Regions from separate parts of the Paludibacterium sp. B53371 genome, predicted to be linked through region 2. Evidence: riboswitches for the same ligand, from Rfam matches in the RefSeq annotation. Region 2 holds a riboswitch; each other region holds the start of a gene.

Region 1 (4,761 bases), 1.6 Mb from region 2:
CGCCACCCCCTGGGCACGCAAACGCTGCAACAGCTGCGGCGCACTGCCATCCTTCCAGGCCACCACCAGATCCGGCCGCTGGCGCAGAATCGCTTCCAGGCTGACGCCCATCAGATCCCCCACCTGCGGCAGCTGTTTCGCCGCCGGCGGGTAATCGCTGAACGCCACCGTCGCCACCATGCGCGAACCGCCCCCGGCGGCATACACCAGCTCGGTGGTGGACGGCGCCAGCGTGACGATGCGCCGGGCAGGCTGCGCCAGCGTCACCGGCGTGCCGGTGCCGTCGCGCACGCTGACCTGGGCGTGGGTATTCCATGACGCCACCACCCCTACCAGGGCCAGGGTCAACCGGACAGAAAATCGATTCGTTTGCATAGTCGGCATGATAGACCGCCCGCTGGGATGGCGGGCGGTGGGCGGGGGTTCGAACTTAGAAGTTAACGGTCAGCGTCGCCTGATAGGTACGCGAGTCTGAGGGATAAAGACCATACCCGGTAGCCATGCCCGTGCTTGGGTCAAGGATCACAGCACCATAGGTTGCATAGTGTCTATCCAGTAGGTTATTGATGCTGAAGGAGCCGCTCAAATTGCGCGAGAACTTCTGCGTCAATTTGGTGTTCACCACAGTATAGGCAGGTAGCTGGTTTGGATATTGATTCACCTGATCATTGTCCATATATTGCTTGCCTACGTACTGAGCATCCACATTCAGCCGAGTATTCTCTCTTATTGACCAAGATATCCCAAGGTTGGCCATTACCTGAGGGACCATTGGAATAGACCGTCCTACAAGGCTGCTCCCGCTGTAACTACCCTCTTTAAATGTGGCTTTTTGCCAAGTTAGGTTGCCATGCAGATCAAGTACCTGCATAAGCCGCGTTTGCCCCTCTACTTCAAGCCCCTGGTGACGTGTCTTAGGCAAATTCACATTTGCCCCGTAATTTAATGTAATGGCATTCGGAATATAAGCAATCTCATTAGTCACATCAGAGCGGAATATATCAATTCGAACACGACTATCGCGGTTAACCCACTCTGCACCAAGCTGCTGATCGTGAGACAGTTGAGGTTGGAGGGCAACAACATTGTTGTTATTGACTAGCTCATCGGAGTTTGGCAGGCGGAAGCTCTGGGCATGATTCGCAAAAAGACTCCAGTCTGACCCTAATGCCTGCCTCATACCCAACTGCCATGCATGCAGCTCCAGATCTGTGGTCGAACCAAAGGTTGCATAAGTATTGGTGTTATGAACAAGATCATCTACACGTTGGACGCGACCACCGATGGTGATACGCGCGCCAGACCAAAGACCTAACTCTGCTTCAGAAAACAGTGCCTGATGTCGTTGCTTGGAAGATGTCGAGCTGAGATAGGGAAATGCATTTGGCAGATTATTAGAGTTATCCGTAGCATTCCCGAACATCCAGTCGGTACCGATTGTGACACGATTATCCACAGCAAAAGGCAGGACATAACGTAGGCTGCCACTATCTTCAGTCAGCAACCGTTGGTCCGACCACCAACTAGTTGTATGAGAAAAGCTATTCGGCCCATAAGTCGAATCCGTACGTTTATCACGTGAGGCCAATTGGAAATAGAGACGGCCAAGACCTATGGCTTGATCACCCTGCACGCCAACCTCATTATTTTTAACAAAGCCATTGTCATACAACTTATTCGAGATAGTCGGATTAGTATTAAACTGATTCACGCCGTTTGCTGGCTGCACATACACAGGACCTGGTAGTCGCTCACTATCGCTACTAGAGCGGACATACAGGCGCACTTTGCCATCGTCGAGCTTCCAATTTAGCCCCAAACCACCTGCGTCCCTGCGTTCATCATTGTTAAGGCGATAATGGTCAGTTTTCAAAGACTGGCCATAACCGTCCAGGCTGAAGCGTACCCCTGCCAAATTGAAATGGGCATCTGTTTGACGTGTGTTAAAACTGCCAAACATCTGAGTCAGACTCACCGATGACTTCTCTGGATAACCTGCGGTGGTGATGATATTTATCACCCCCCCAGTTGCACCACTCCCATACTGAACGGCGCCACTGCCACGCACAACTTCGATACGCTCAATACTGGCTAAAGGAATATAGCTCAGGTCAGGGGCGGCAAGATCATTGGTATTCTGTTTCACGCCATCGACCAAAATCTGCGTATTGCTGATACCGCCTATGCCAAATCCATGCAAATCAACCTGAGAGGAGGTTCCACCCATATTAATTACATTGATCCCGGCAGCAGAGGACAGCACTTCCTGCACCGTGCGGGCACTGCTGTTGGCGATATCCTGCGCGGTAATCACGCTAACGCTGACCGGCGCCACGCCACGTGTCTGCGGTACACCACTGGCGGTCACAACCACGTCACCACCATTGAATTCGGGAAGATCATCGGCCAGGGCAGCGCCGGCAAAGCAAAGCGCGACCAGGGCGACACCGTGTCTGAGTTGGAACATGTTCTCTGTCATCCGTAAAAACATTTTTATTGCGGCACGCCAAGGACAACAGCACGACAGAATGACACCGGCAGGCATACAGGCTGTGTGATCGCTTCCCCGCGATACGCCAAGCATTGTGGGGTGTGCATCCACTCACACCCTGGCCAGGCCGGTCTCCGGGCTTGGTCACTGGCTTCGCGCCTTCCCGCCCGAGGGCAGTGGCTGGTTGCGAAGCCCTGGCGTAGGGACACGCCGGACCTTACCGTTGCGGGGGCAGCGCCGGTCTTGCACCGGCTTCCCGTTTCACTCGCCTGGCCGACTGGCTGGCAAGCACCTGACGGCGGCATTATACCCGTTTGTGGTTGCCAGAAAACTTGACTTGGAATAAGGTCATAAGCCTTTGTCAAACCTGACAGATCTGCCATGAACCCCTATACGCTGACGCTGCTGCGTCACGGCGACATCGACCACCAGAACCTGCTGACCGGCCAGCGCGAGGCAGCGCTGACCGAAGCAGGCAGTGCCATGATGGACCGCAGCTGGCAACAAATCGCCGCCCTGGCGCCGGTCTCCTGCATGGCTACCTCCCCGCTCAATCGTTGCCGCGAATTCGCCGTCCGGCGCGCGCTGGCCGCCTCGGTCCCCCTCAAGGTGGATGAGCGTTTTTCCGAACAGGATCTGGGGGAATGGGAAGGCGTGCCGCTGAGCGAGCTGGGCGAACAGACACCGAATTGGGAGGCGCAATGGCGCCAGGGCGAACTGACGCCACCCGGCGGCGAATCGCCGGAAGCCTTCCATACCCGCGTGCTCAGCGGCTTTTCTGCCTGGATCGCCGCCTCGCGCGGCTGTCACCGCGTGCTGGTGACCCATGCACCGGTGATTACCATCCTGCTGGCGGAATTACTGGAAATGGAACGGAGTGTGGCACGGCTGATCACGGTTCAGCCCGGCGGCTTCGTGCAATTGTCGATTCTGCAGGATCATCCGGCCTATCTGATGCGACTGGACGCGCCATTGGGCGGCGGAGCGGCATGAAAAAGGGGCGGATCGCTCCGCCCCTGCTGATCACCTGATCGCCTATCGTCCGCAGGCGACGGTCTTGAGGGCAATGCCCGGCGTCAGGCGCTGTTGCAGCGCACCGAGCGCCTTGAACTGGCTGTCGCTCAGATCGCTGAAATCCAGACGGGTCAGCTGGGTTTTGCCCCGAGCCTGGATCTCGGCCTTCGGGTAGCCGGCCTTCTTCAGTTTGTCGACCAGTGCCTGTGCCCCCTCCTGCTTGCCGAACAGGCCCAGCGACAACGCCCCCCTGAAGTCGCCTTCGTTCTGCACCACGTAGTTGTCGAATCCCTTTTGCGCCAACTCACCGGACAGTTTGCTGCTGGCCAGCTTGGCCGGGATGTAAACCCAGTAGCGCAGATTACCGCCTGTCGCACTGCTGTCGTCCACCAGCTGGCTGTGCATTTGCGCCGACTTGAGACGCAGCGTCGGCAAGCCGCCCTTCACACGATCCAGCAGCGCCTGGCTCAGGCCACCCCACTGGGCGCACTGGCGGGCCACCGGCTCGCCGGCATGGGCGGCCGGCACCGAGGCAACCTTGGCTTTGTCGTGCGCGGCGGACTTGTCATTTTGGGCGGGTGCCTTGGCAGCAGGCTTGTCACCCTTGGGCGACACGGCGGACTTGGCAGTCGGCGCCGAGGCCGCCGGGGCCGATGCGGCCTTGCCGAGCGGCGAAGTGACCGTCTGGGTCAGGGTCAGGGGTGCCGAGGCCACGAAGGGCGCCGAGGCGGCCATGGCTGCCGACGCCTGCGGCTGCCAGCCGGCCGGCAATACCTTCAGTTGCTCGGGTGAGACTTCATGGCTGTGGATATCCACGGGATCGTGCTGGCGCAGCAAGGCCACCACGCCGACAAACAGATTCAATGCCACGACCAGGCCCAGAAACCACTTCATGTCTTGTCCGCCACTTCTAATAAACCGGTAAGTACCAGATTATCCACGATCTCACAGGGGCTTGCGAGCAGCGGGGCGATTTTGCCGGCATCCCCGCCACTGAGCAGCAACGGCGCCAGCGGACGACCGGTATGCTGCGCCAGCCGCAGCCGCAGCCGCCCGATGGCGCCGGCCATGGCATCCAGTGCCCCGCTGGCCAGCGCATCGGCTGTCTGTTGTGGAAAATCGCACCATTGCCCGGCGGGCTGATCCAGCCGCGCAGTGTTCTTTGCCAGTGCATCCAGCATCAGACGATAGCCCGGCATGATCAGGCCGCCAAGGTAGTCCCCCTCGGCGGTGAGCGCCTCGACGGTCAGCGCGGT
Region 2 (4,761 bases):
GTCCCAGTGGTGATCGTGATCATGGTGATGGTGGTCACCATGGTCATGGTCATGATCGTGGGGGTGCGGGTGGCCATGGTGATGGCCGTGAGCAGCGTGCGGTTTGCCCGCCGGACGGTAGTGGGCCGCCCCCTTGACCGGGGTGCGGTAGCCGCTGCTGGCTGCGGTGGCGGGCCTGAGCGGCGGGTGGGCATGGTCATGATCGTGGTCATGACCATGCGCCAGCATGGCGCCCAGGTCAGCATCCAGCTTGGCCTCCTTGATCAGATCCCAGATCTGCTGCTGCAGGATCGGCAGCTTGGATGGGTCCAGCATTTCCACCTGGTAGTACTCGTCGACCAGCTGAGTCAGCTGTGCCAGCGGTCCATAGGTGTCTGCCGTGGTCATCGGTGGCGTCAGATGGTCGATGATGACGGCGTGGGCGCGGCGCTTGGCCTGCGAGCCTTCGCCCGGATCATTCAGGATGAAGGGATAAAACAGCGGCATGTCACCCAGAACGGCATCGGGGAAGCAGTCTTGTGACAGACCTACGCCTTTGCCGGGCAGCCATTCCAGCGTGCCGTGCTTGCCGACATGCACGATGGCATCAGCCTGCCATTCGTCGCGCAGCCAGCAATACAGAGCGTAGTAGTGGTGGGTCGGCGGCAGGTCCGGGGTGTGATAGATGGCATCCGGATCCATGCCGTAGCCGCGCGGCGGTTGCAGGGCGACAAAGGCATTGCCGAACTGCATGCCCGAGAAGTAAAGCTGCTCCTGATGCACATAGGCCGTACCGGGGGCCTCACCCCAGCGCTGGTTCATGCGTTGTTGCAGCGAGGCGGGCAGTTCGGCGAACCATGCTGCGTAGCGTGCCGCCGGCACCCGCGCAATCGCCTGCATCATCTGGGTACTGGTCAGGTAGTCCTGGTCGTAGGCTCCCCGGTCAATCAGCTGGTGCATCAGGCTGGTGCTGTCTGCCGGCAGTCCCTCGACCTGATAGCCATGGGTCTGCATGGCTTGCAGGATGGCCCAGAGCGAGGCGGGGGAGTCCAGGCCGACGGCATTGCCGATCTGTGCCGCCTTGCTATTGGAGTTGGTGAAGATGAAGGCGATGCGTTTCTCGTGCGCCGGGGTGGTGCGCAGCCTGACCTGACGTGCCACGATGCCGGCCAGACGGCGGACCCGGTCGGGCACCGGGGCATAGCTGGTTTCGCTGCTGGCCTGATCGGCATGCGCCTCCTTGAAGGAAACCGGCACGCTGATCAGTCGGCCGTCAAACTCCGGCAGTGCCACGTTCATGGCGGTGTCCAGCGGGTTGAGGCCGCGGTCGGCTGCGAGCCACTGCGCCTCGGTCATATTGCTGGTGATGGCTTGCAATACCGGCACATCCAGTTGCTCAAATGCGCTCACCGACCAGCCTGCCTGGGTCGCACCGTCAGGGTTGACTTCGCCGATGGCAAAGGAGGTGGTGTTGACCAGCGCCTCGATCGGCTCGGCCAGCAGATCATTGAGCGCCGCCGGCAGTCCTTGCTCGCCCGGCGTGCGCAGCGAGGCGGTAAACAGTGGCAGGGTGTTCAGCTGGCGCTCGTGCAGGGCATCGATCAGGGCATCGACAAAGCGGGTATTGCCGGACAGCCAGTGGGCGCGATAGAACACCAGGCCGACGGTCGGCCATTGGGGGTTGCGGATGGCGCGCCAGTCATCCAGCGTTGCCAGGGCGCCCAGTTCCGGATGGTACAGGCCGTGGTCCGGCAACGTGAGCGGCTCGGCATAGCCATGACCGGTCATCAGCAGGCGGTCGGAGAGACAGCGCAGCATGTGAGCCAGATTGTCGCTGCCGCCAGCCTGCAGATAAGCGTTGATTTCCTGTTGCAGCCCGTGGCCGACATTGCACAGGGCGGTCAGGTCCGGGTCGGGCTCGCCGGTGCCGCTGATGATCACCAGATGGTGATGGTGCTGGCGGATATGGGTCAGCAACAGGTCGAAGCCGGCGATGGCTTCGGCGCGGCCCAGGACGCGTACCACGAAGACGCTGGTGTCGCGCAAAGGGCCGTTCAGCAACTGCTGCATGGCCTCAGCACTGTCGATGGCTTGCAGGTTGATGCCGTTGACGGCGACAAAGTCGGCGGGCAGCGGGGCGCGCAGCAGGGCGGACAGATCAGTGCCGGCGTGGCTCAGCAGGGCAATGCCGTGACTCATGCCACACCTTCGGCAGCATGGACGGACAGGAAATGGTAGCGGTGCATCGGCGCCCTCGGATGACGTTGTGTCGTCGAGAGCGAGGGCAGCAGTCTGGGGAGAATGGTCCGGTCTGCATGCTTGTCCACCAGTACACCCCGACTGGTTCTAGCTCACGTCGACAAGTCTGACGGCCGGTCTCCTGGCTCGCGCGTCATCGCCTTGAATCGCCTTCCCGGTCGGATGCCCGGTGGCAGTGGATTCAGACTCTTCGCTTACAGTTGCGGGGGCAGCTGCGGCATTGAACCGCATTCCCGTTTCACCCGTTGCAACACGGGCACCGTCATGTAAAGGGCGAATATTACGTGATGAATGGGTAACTTTGGTAAAAAAATGAACAAAGTTTGACTTAGGTCGGGATAGGAGGGGGGAGTATCCTCCGGCGGCACAGGCAATCGTTTGCCTGTGCCGCCGGCGTTAGCTTTTGACCAGGGTGAAGCTGGCCAGCGCCTGATCCAGTCGCGCCCAGTCACTTTCTTGCGCTGGCAGACCGAAACGCAGGCTTGGCGGCGCGTCGAATAAGCGGGTGAGGATGCCCTGGCTGGCCAATTGCCGATGCAGCATGGCCGCTTGCGGATGGCACACCCACTGGAATAGCGGCGTGGACCCGCCTGGCGCCAGGCCATGCCGGCGCAGCAGCGTGGCCAGCCGGTCACTTTCGGCCGGCAGGCGCTGGCGCATGGCCGCCTGCCAGGCCCGGTCCTGCAAGGCCATTCTGACGGCCTGGCGTGCCGGGCCGGCCAGGGTCCAGGGGCCGAGCTCGTCCTGCAGTGCCTCGATCAGCGCTGGCCAGGCAAAAACAAAGCCGGCGCGCGCGCCGGCCAGGCCAAAGAATTTGCCGATGGAGCGCAGGATGATCAGGCCGGGCTGTCCAGCCAGCGGCAGCAGGCTGCGTTCCGGTGTGACGTCGAGGAAGGTTTCATCCAGCACCAGCCAGCCGTCGCGTTGACGCAGGCGCGCATGCCATTCGCGCAGTTGGGCCGGCTCGGGCAGCCAGCCGGTCGGATTGTTGGGGGTGCACAGCTGCAGCACGTCCACTTGCGGCAGCGCGGCATCAATGTCTTCCGGTGCCAGGCGCAGAACATGGTGTCCCTGCTTTTGCCAGGCGTACGGGTGTTCTGCGTAGGTCAGTGTCAGCATGCCGACCCGGCAGGGCGGGCGCAGGCGCGGCAGGGTCTGGATGGCGGCTTGCGAGCCGGCCACGGCCAGTGGTTGTGGCGCCGCGTAGAAGTCACTGGCGGCTTGCTCCAGACCGTCGTCCAGCTCCGGCAGGCGCTGCCAGCTACTGGCCTCGATGGCCGGAACAGGCCAGCCATGCGGGTTGAGGCCGGTCGAGAGGTCGACCCAGTCTTCCAGGGCGATACCGTATTGTCGCGCGGCGGCGCGCAGTCCCCCTCCGTGCTTAAGCATGCCAGCCTCCCCAGCACAATGCGGCCAGCAGTCCCAGCAGTCCCCAGGCCCACATGCCGCGCCGGACCAGGGCGACGGCGCGGCGGATGTCGGCCATTTCTGGCTCGCGCCCGGCGCCGAGGGCGGGGCGCGCCTTGATCTTGCCGTGGTATACCGCCGCGCCGCCCAGCGAGAGATTCAGGGCGCCGGCGCCGGCGGCCATGACCGGCCCGGCATTCGGGCTGTACCAGGTCGAGGCCTGTGCCATCCAGCAGCGCCAGCCGACACGGGTGTTGCCCAGCAGGACATAGGTCAGCGCGGTCAGTCGCGCCGGAATCAGGTTCAGCAGGTCATCGAAGCGTGCCGCGGCCCAGCCGAAGTACTGGTAGCGCTGATTGCGATAGCCCCACATGGCGTCCAGCGTGTTGGCCAGCCGGTAGAGCACCACGCCGGGAGCGCCGGCCAGCAGAAACCAGAACAGTGCGGAAAACACGGCGTCACCGCCGTTTTCCAGGACGGATTCGACCGTGGCGCGCGCAATCTGGCTTTCTGTCAGCTCGTCGGTCTGGCGGCTGACGATCATGCCGACCCGCTGGCGTGCCAGCGGCAAATCGTGCTGCTCCAGCGCACTGGCCACCGCTTCGGCGTGCTGTGCCAGGCTTTGTGCGCCAATGGCCAGGTACAGCAACAGCACGGCGACGGCGTTGCCCAGCAGCGGCAGACGGGCGAGGGCCCAGGCCAGCAGTGTCAGGGGCAGCAACAGCAGGCTAATGCCGCAGAGCCCGCGCAGGCGCATGCGCCAGGCCGGTTCGGTGTCGGGGTGGCGCGGGTAGAACATGGCTTCTACGCCTTGCGTCAGGCGGCCGAATCCAACCAGCGGATGGTAGCGGCGCGGTTCGGCCAGCAGGCGGTCGAGCAGCAGGGCAAGCAAAAGAAAACTGGCGTTGATCACTTTGTCGGCCTATATAATTCGGCTCTTGCGACCCGAATGGGTCATGGAAAAAGTCGCCATTCTAGGACGAGTGCAAGAAAAATGCGCGTCCGGAGATCAAATCATGTCTGCAAAAACCCTGATGATCCAGGGCACCACCTCGGACGCCGGCAAGAGTACGCTGGCCGCCGGGCTGTGCCGTCTGCTGGCCCGGCGCGGTGTCC
Region 3 (4,761 bases), 1.0 Mb from region 2:
CAACAGACCGTTGAACAACTGGAACAGGGTCGACTTGCCGGCGCCGTTGGGGCCAAGCACCGCCACCCGTTCACCGGCAGCAATCGACAGATCCAGCTGATGCAGGGCCTGACAGCCATCGGGATAGGTGTAGCTGACCTGATTCAGCTCGATCATGGGGTGTGTCATCGGTGGTCAACCCAGCCAGTAATTGAAAAAAGCCAGCAAGCTCAGTGCGCACAGGCCAAGCAGGCCGACATAGTAATCCCGCCGGGAGATGGCCGAACGGAAGTGCGTCATGACCGGACTGTTCTCGTCATAGCCGCGCGCCAGCATGGCCTGATAGATGCGCGTGCTGCGATCCAGCGACTTGATGAGAATGCTGGCCGCCAGCCGGCCGACATCGGCCACACGCCCAAGCCAGCCGGCCTCGGCCCCCAGGCGGCTCAATTGCGCCCGCCGCATGGTCTGTGCGGTGTCCTGCAGAATGAACAGGTAGCGGTACATCATCTCAGCCAGCTCGATCATGATGAGCGGCACTCGACAAAGCCGCAGGGTCGCCAGAATCTCCACCATCGGGGTCGTCATCGCCAGCAGCGCCGCCAGGGTCACGGCAGCCATGATGCGCAGGAACAGCAAGCCGCCGTATTGTAGCCCCTCGGCATACACCCTGAGCGTCCAGCCCCAGAGCGGGACTTGCCACAGCACCTGACTGCCGCGCGTCAGCATGACACTGAGCAGCACCACCCAGGCAATACCCAGCGGCATCAGCAGACGACGACACAAATCGCGCCCGTTGAGCCCCAGCAGCGCGAACAGCGCCAGCGCCCCCAGCCACAGCGCGAGCGCCAGCACACCATGCCGCAAAGTCGAGGCCACGACGACCGCCGCCAGCAACAACAGGGTCTTGATGCGGCCATCTGCCCCGGCCGCGGCCGAGGCAGCGACGGCATCATGGCGTGCCAGGCTGACCACTCAGTCTTCCTGCTGACAACGGCACTGACCTTCACGCCGCCCGAAAAGCCGCAGCCAGTGATAGCCGACAATCAGACCGGCAAAGAAGTTGGCAACCGAGAAAGCGCCGACCTGGGCATCGCCCGGCAGCTCAAGGAAGGGATGATGATCGCGCTGCGTGACCTGGGTCGCCAGGTTATTCACATGATCATCCGTGCCGGCGGCTTCCATCTGGTGTGCACTCATATAGCGTGCCGAGACAAAGATGAACAGCAGCAAGGCACACATCACGGCCAGCATGCAGCGGGTAAAGCCATCGAAGAAACGGTTCTGCGACAGATCGCGTGCGGGATGTGACATCTCAGGCTCCTTTGCTGACGAGGATGCCGGGCAACAGATCGGGCCGGCGGCTGGCCATCGCCTGCAGCACGACGGCGGTAAACACCCCCTCGGCCAGGGCCAGGGGCAACTGGGTCGGGGCATAACCCATGAAGAAAATCATCCACTGGGTCAGCAGCGGCATATTGCCGTGCAGACTCCAGGCCAGCTCGAAGGCACTGACCAGATAAGTCATCAGGTCACCGACCACCCCGGCCAGGCCGGCGGCCAGCCACAGCGGGCAATTCAGCGCGCGCAGGCTTTTCCACAGCACATAGCCGGACAGGGCGCCGGCGATCCCCATCGAGAAAGTATTTGCGCCAATCGTGGTGATACCGCCATGACCAAGGAAAATTGCCTGGAAGAACAGCACGATGGTGGAGATGACCGCGGACGCCCAGGGCCCGACCAGAATCGCCGCCAGCGCCGTGGCGCAAGGATGCGAGCATGATCCGGTCACCGGCACCGGCAAGTGCATGGCGGAAATGACGAAGACCGCCACGCCGATCATGGCCAGGAACGGCTTATAGGACAGGTTTTCCTGTACCTTGCGTTTGATCTGATAAATCCCGGGAACGACGAACACGGCGGTCGCCGCGTACCAGACTGCGCATGCCTGTGGTGACAGGATGCCATCTTCAATGTGCATGAACTGCTCTCCCTTGCGAAGAACGGATCCGGCGGATCCAAGCCGGCCAATCACCAAGGGAAATCCGATCCGGAGCCACACACCGAAGTCGCAGGCGCACAACCGCAGAACCGTTCCCCACCCCAGAGATTGGCACTACCGATGACCCAGGCCGGTCTTCTGGCTCGCCTTCATCCTCCTCGGCCGGCCTTCCCGCACCGCAAAGCGGCACAGTGGCATGTGGCAGATTCGTCAGGCCTACAGCAGCGGGGGCTGCGCCGGACTGGCTGCATGGCAGCGTCACCGGCTTCCCGTTTCACTCCTCCCATGGACATGGGTCAGAGCACCTGGATCAATTGTCATGTCAGGACGACGTGTCGTCCGACATAAAATAGCTTCGCAGTATACCCCTTTGTCAAACAAGCCGCGCGGAGTCAGGTCAAGTCCAACGCACAAATGTAGCCAGTTGCGCTTACTGCAGCATGTAGGTTTCGTACTCAAGCCGCTCCAGCTTGCGATCCAGCGCCGCCAGCCCGATCACCACCGCAATCAGCATGGCTCCGGCAAACCCATAGCCATACCAGGCGGGGTTGAGTTGCAAGGTGATTCCCGTCAGCAGCATGTTGAGCAACAAAAAACCGCTGGTCGCCGCCAGCACCACGCGACGTTTGTCGAGGTAGAAAAAAATGTTGATGATGCCGAGGAACACCACCTGCAGGCTGGCGGCAATCACATCGACCTGCAACAGCGGCAGGTACAGGACCGAGATCCCCAGCCAGCGCAACAGCTCGGCGCCGCTGGCAAACAACAGGATGGCCGCAATCGACTGCACCTTGACGATCTCGTACAGCCCGGTACGCAGGGCATCGACCATGCCGTTGCGGACATTCTCGATATGCTGCAGCGAAGCGCCTTCCCGGACCGCGCTATAGAAGGCATCGTAATACTCGACGAAATCGGTTTCGATGCGCATCAGGAACACCGCCATGCCGGGAATGATCGCCAGATAGGCCAGAAAGACCGGCATATCGTAAATGATCGAGGCATGCAGCGGGCCGATCACCGCCTGACCGGTGGCCGGGGCATACCAGAACATCAGCTTGTCCACCCAGATACCCAGGTTGTACAGCAGACCGATCCACATCAGCGCGGTATGGCGATGGGCCTTGTGGAACATTTCAAACGAAATGAACAGACGGCCGGGAAACTCACGGTAGATCAGCAACAGCAGACCGAACAGCAGCACGCACTGACCGAGCACGAAGCCGGCCAGCAGCCCCTCCAGACCATGGGTATTCAGCAGCAGCGAGCCCACGACGGTGGCGCCGTAACCGATCAGGAATACCAGCAGGATATGCATGTACCGTTTCTGACCGGAAAGGAAAATGGCGGCGATCCAGATATTGGCCAGGATCACGAAGCCGCTGAGCATGAACAGGCGATACACCCCGGATGTACCGTGGAACAGCCACAGAATGGTCGGCACGCCAAACAGCAACGCGCCCAGATTGATCAGCAGCACGACGCCGTGAAAATTCGACAGCACCAGATCTTGCCGCTTCTCGAACAGGCGGTCGGCGGTAAAGCGGGTATAGGCCAGCTGGAACGGACCGGTCAGCACCAGACTGCCGGCGATCAGATAGGTGACGGACACCTGGAACTGGGCAATCAGAAAGGTCGGGACCACAAACGGCAGGCTGAGCACACCGATCAGCAGGATGCCCACGATGGACAGCATCCACGGACCGGCACTGATCAGGCCGGCATAGGTATACGCCTGCAACAGGCCTGCCAGCGAATTACGCCGCAGCATCTTGCGCAATTCAAATCCGATACCGGCCATCAGCGCCCCTCCCCGCCATCCGGCGGCATCGCCAGCAAGCGTTCATAGCGTTCACGATAGCTGCCAATCATCTGCGCCTGCGTGTAATAGCGCTCCACCCGGGCGATGCCCGCACGTTGCGCTGCCTGCCAGCGCGCCGGGTGCTGCAGCAGGGACAACACGGCACCGGCCAGGGCTCCGGGGTTGGCAATCGGCACCACTTCGCCGGCGCGGCCCAGTGCGGCATCCTCACCGGGGCGGCCGTCAATCAGCTCGCGACAGGCACCGACCTCGGTGGTGACGGCCGGTACGCCGGCGGCAAAGCCTTCCAGCACCACCAGCGGCAGGGCCTCCGAAATCGAGCTGAGCACCACCAGTCCCACCCGCGGCAACAAATCCTCTACCTGCTGCATGCCGAGAAAGCGCACTTTCTCGCTCAGGCCGAGACTGGCGACCAGACGGTGGCACTCATTGGCATAGTCTTCGTCTTCATCATCCGGACCCGCCACCCAGGCCTCGGCCTCGGGCATGGTGTCCAGAATCGTCAGCATCGAACGGATGAAGGTTTTCACGTCTTTGATCGGCACCACCCGGCCGATCAGGCACAGCACGGGGGGAATGGCGGCCGGTCGCAGATCGCGCAACCGGGCAAACCGTTCGAGCTGAATGCCATTGGGAATGGTGCAGGTCTTTTCCTCGGGCGCACCGTCGCCGATCTGGCGCTGGCGGTTGCCCTCGTACAGGGCGACGATATCGCTGGCCGAGTCGTAACACATCTGTCCCAGCGCCATGAAAAAACGCATCCAGAGATCGCGGAAATAGCCGATCTGTGCAGCATCGCGCTCGAACACGCTGCGATTATCGCGAATCCACTGACTCTGAAACAGGTCGATCTTGCGTTCCTTGGTATAGATGCCGTGCTCCGACACCAGCAAAGGCTGGCCGCGCCGCTGCTGCAGCATGGTACCGAGCAGGCCGGCATAACCGGTCGAGACGGTAT

Evidence for each region. A riboswitch is a leader RNA that binds a small molecule or an ion and turns the genes downstream of it on or off. The one in region 2 is predicted to bind cobalamin.
Region 1: it holds a riboswitch for cobalamin, as region 2 does, so the genes downstream of both, JNO51_RS16165 (TonB-dependent receptor) here and JNO51_RS08650 (cobaltochelatase subunit CobN) in region 2, are expected to answer to the same signal.
Region 3: it holds a riboswitch for cobalamin, as region 2 does, so the genes downstream of both, JNO51_RS03620 (energy-coupling factor ABC transporter permease) here and JNO51_RS08650 (cobaltochelatase subunit CobN) in region 2, are expected to answer to the same signal.

What each region holds. Positions count from the first base shown of each region.
Region 1 covers NZ_CP069163.1:3,383,210-3,387,970, forward strand. Annotated here, with positions in the region: gene JNO51_RS16160 (cobalamin-binding protein) at 1-375, opposite strand, end outside; gene JNO51_RS16165 (TonB-dependent receptor) at 431-2,467, opposite strand; cobalamin riboswitch at 2,599-2,802, opposite strand; gene JNO51_RS16170 (histidine phosphatase family protein) at 2,873-3,484, shown strand; gene JNO51_RS16175 (SPOR domain-containing protein) at 3,527-4,399, opposite strand; gene JNO51_RS16180 (type III pantothenate kinase) at 4,396-4,761, opposite strand, start outside.
Region 2 covers NZ_CP069163.1:1,799,858-1,804,618, reverse strand. Annotated here, with positions in the region: gene JNO51_RS08650 (cobaltochelatase subunit CobN) at 1-2,178, opposite strand, end outside; cobalamin riboswitch at 2,332-2,517, opposite strand; gene cobD (threonine-phosphate decarboxylase CobD) at 2,635-3,627, opposite strand; gene cbiB (adenosylcobinamide-phosphate synthase CbiB) at 3,620-4,558, opposite strand; gene JNO51_RS08635 (cobyric acid synthase) at 4,662-4,761, shown strand, end outside.
Region 3 covers NZ_CP069163.1:758,856-763,616, reverse strand. Annotated here, with positions in the region: gene JNO51_RS03635 (energy-coupling factor ABC transporter ATP-binding protein) at 1-156, opposite strand, end outside; gene cbiQ (cobalt ECF transporter T component CbiQ) at 175-954, opposite strand; gene JNO51_RS03625 (hypothetical protein) at 955-1,293, opposite strand; gene JNO51_RS03620 (energy-coupling factor ABC transporter permease) at 1,295-1,960, opposite strand; cobalamin riboswitch at 2,092-2,305, opposite strand; gene pelG (exopolysaccharide Pel transporter PelG) at 2,412-3,782, opposite strand; gene pelF (GT4 family glycosyltransferase PelF) at 3,782-4,761, opposite strand, start outside.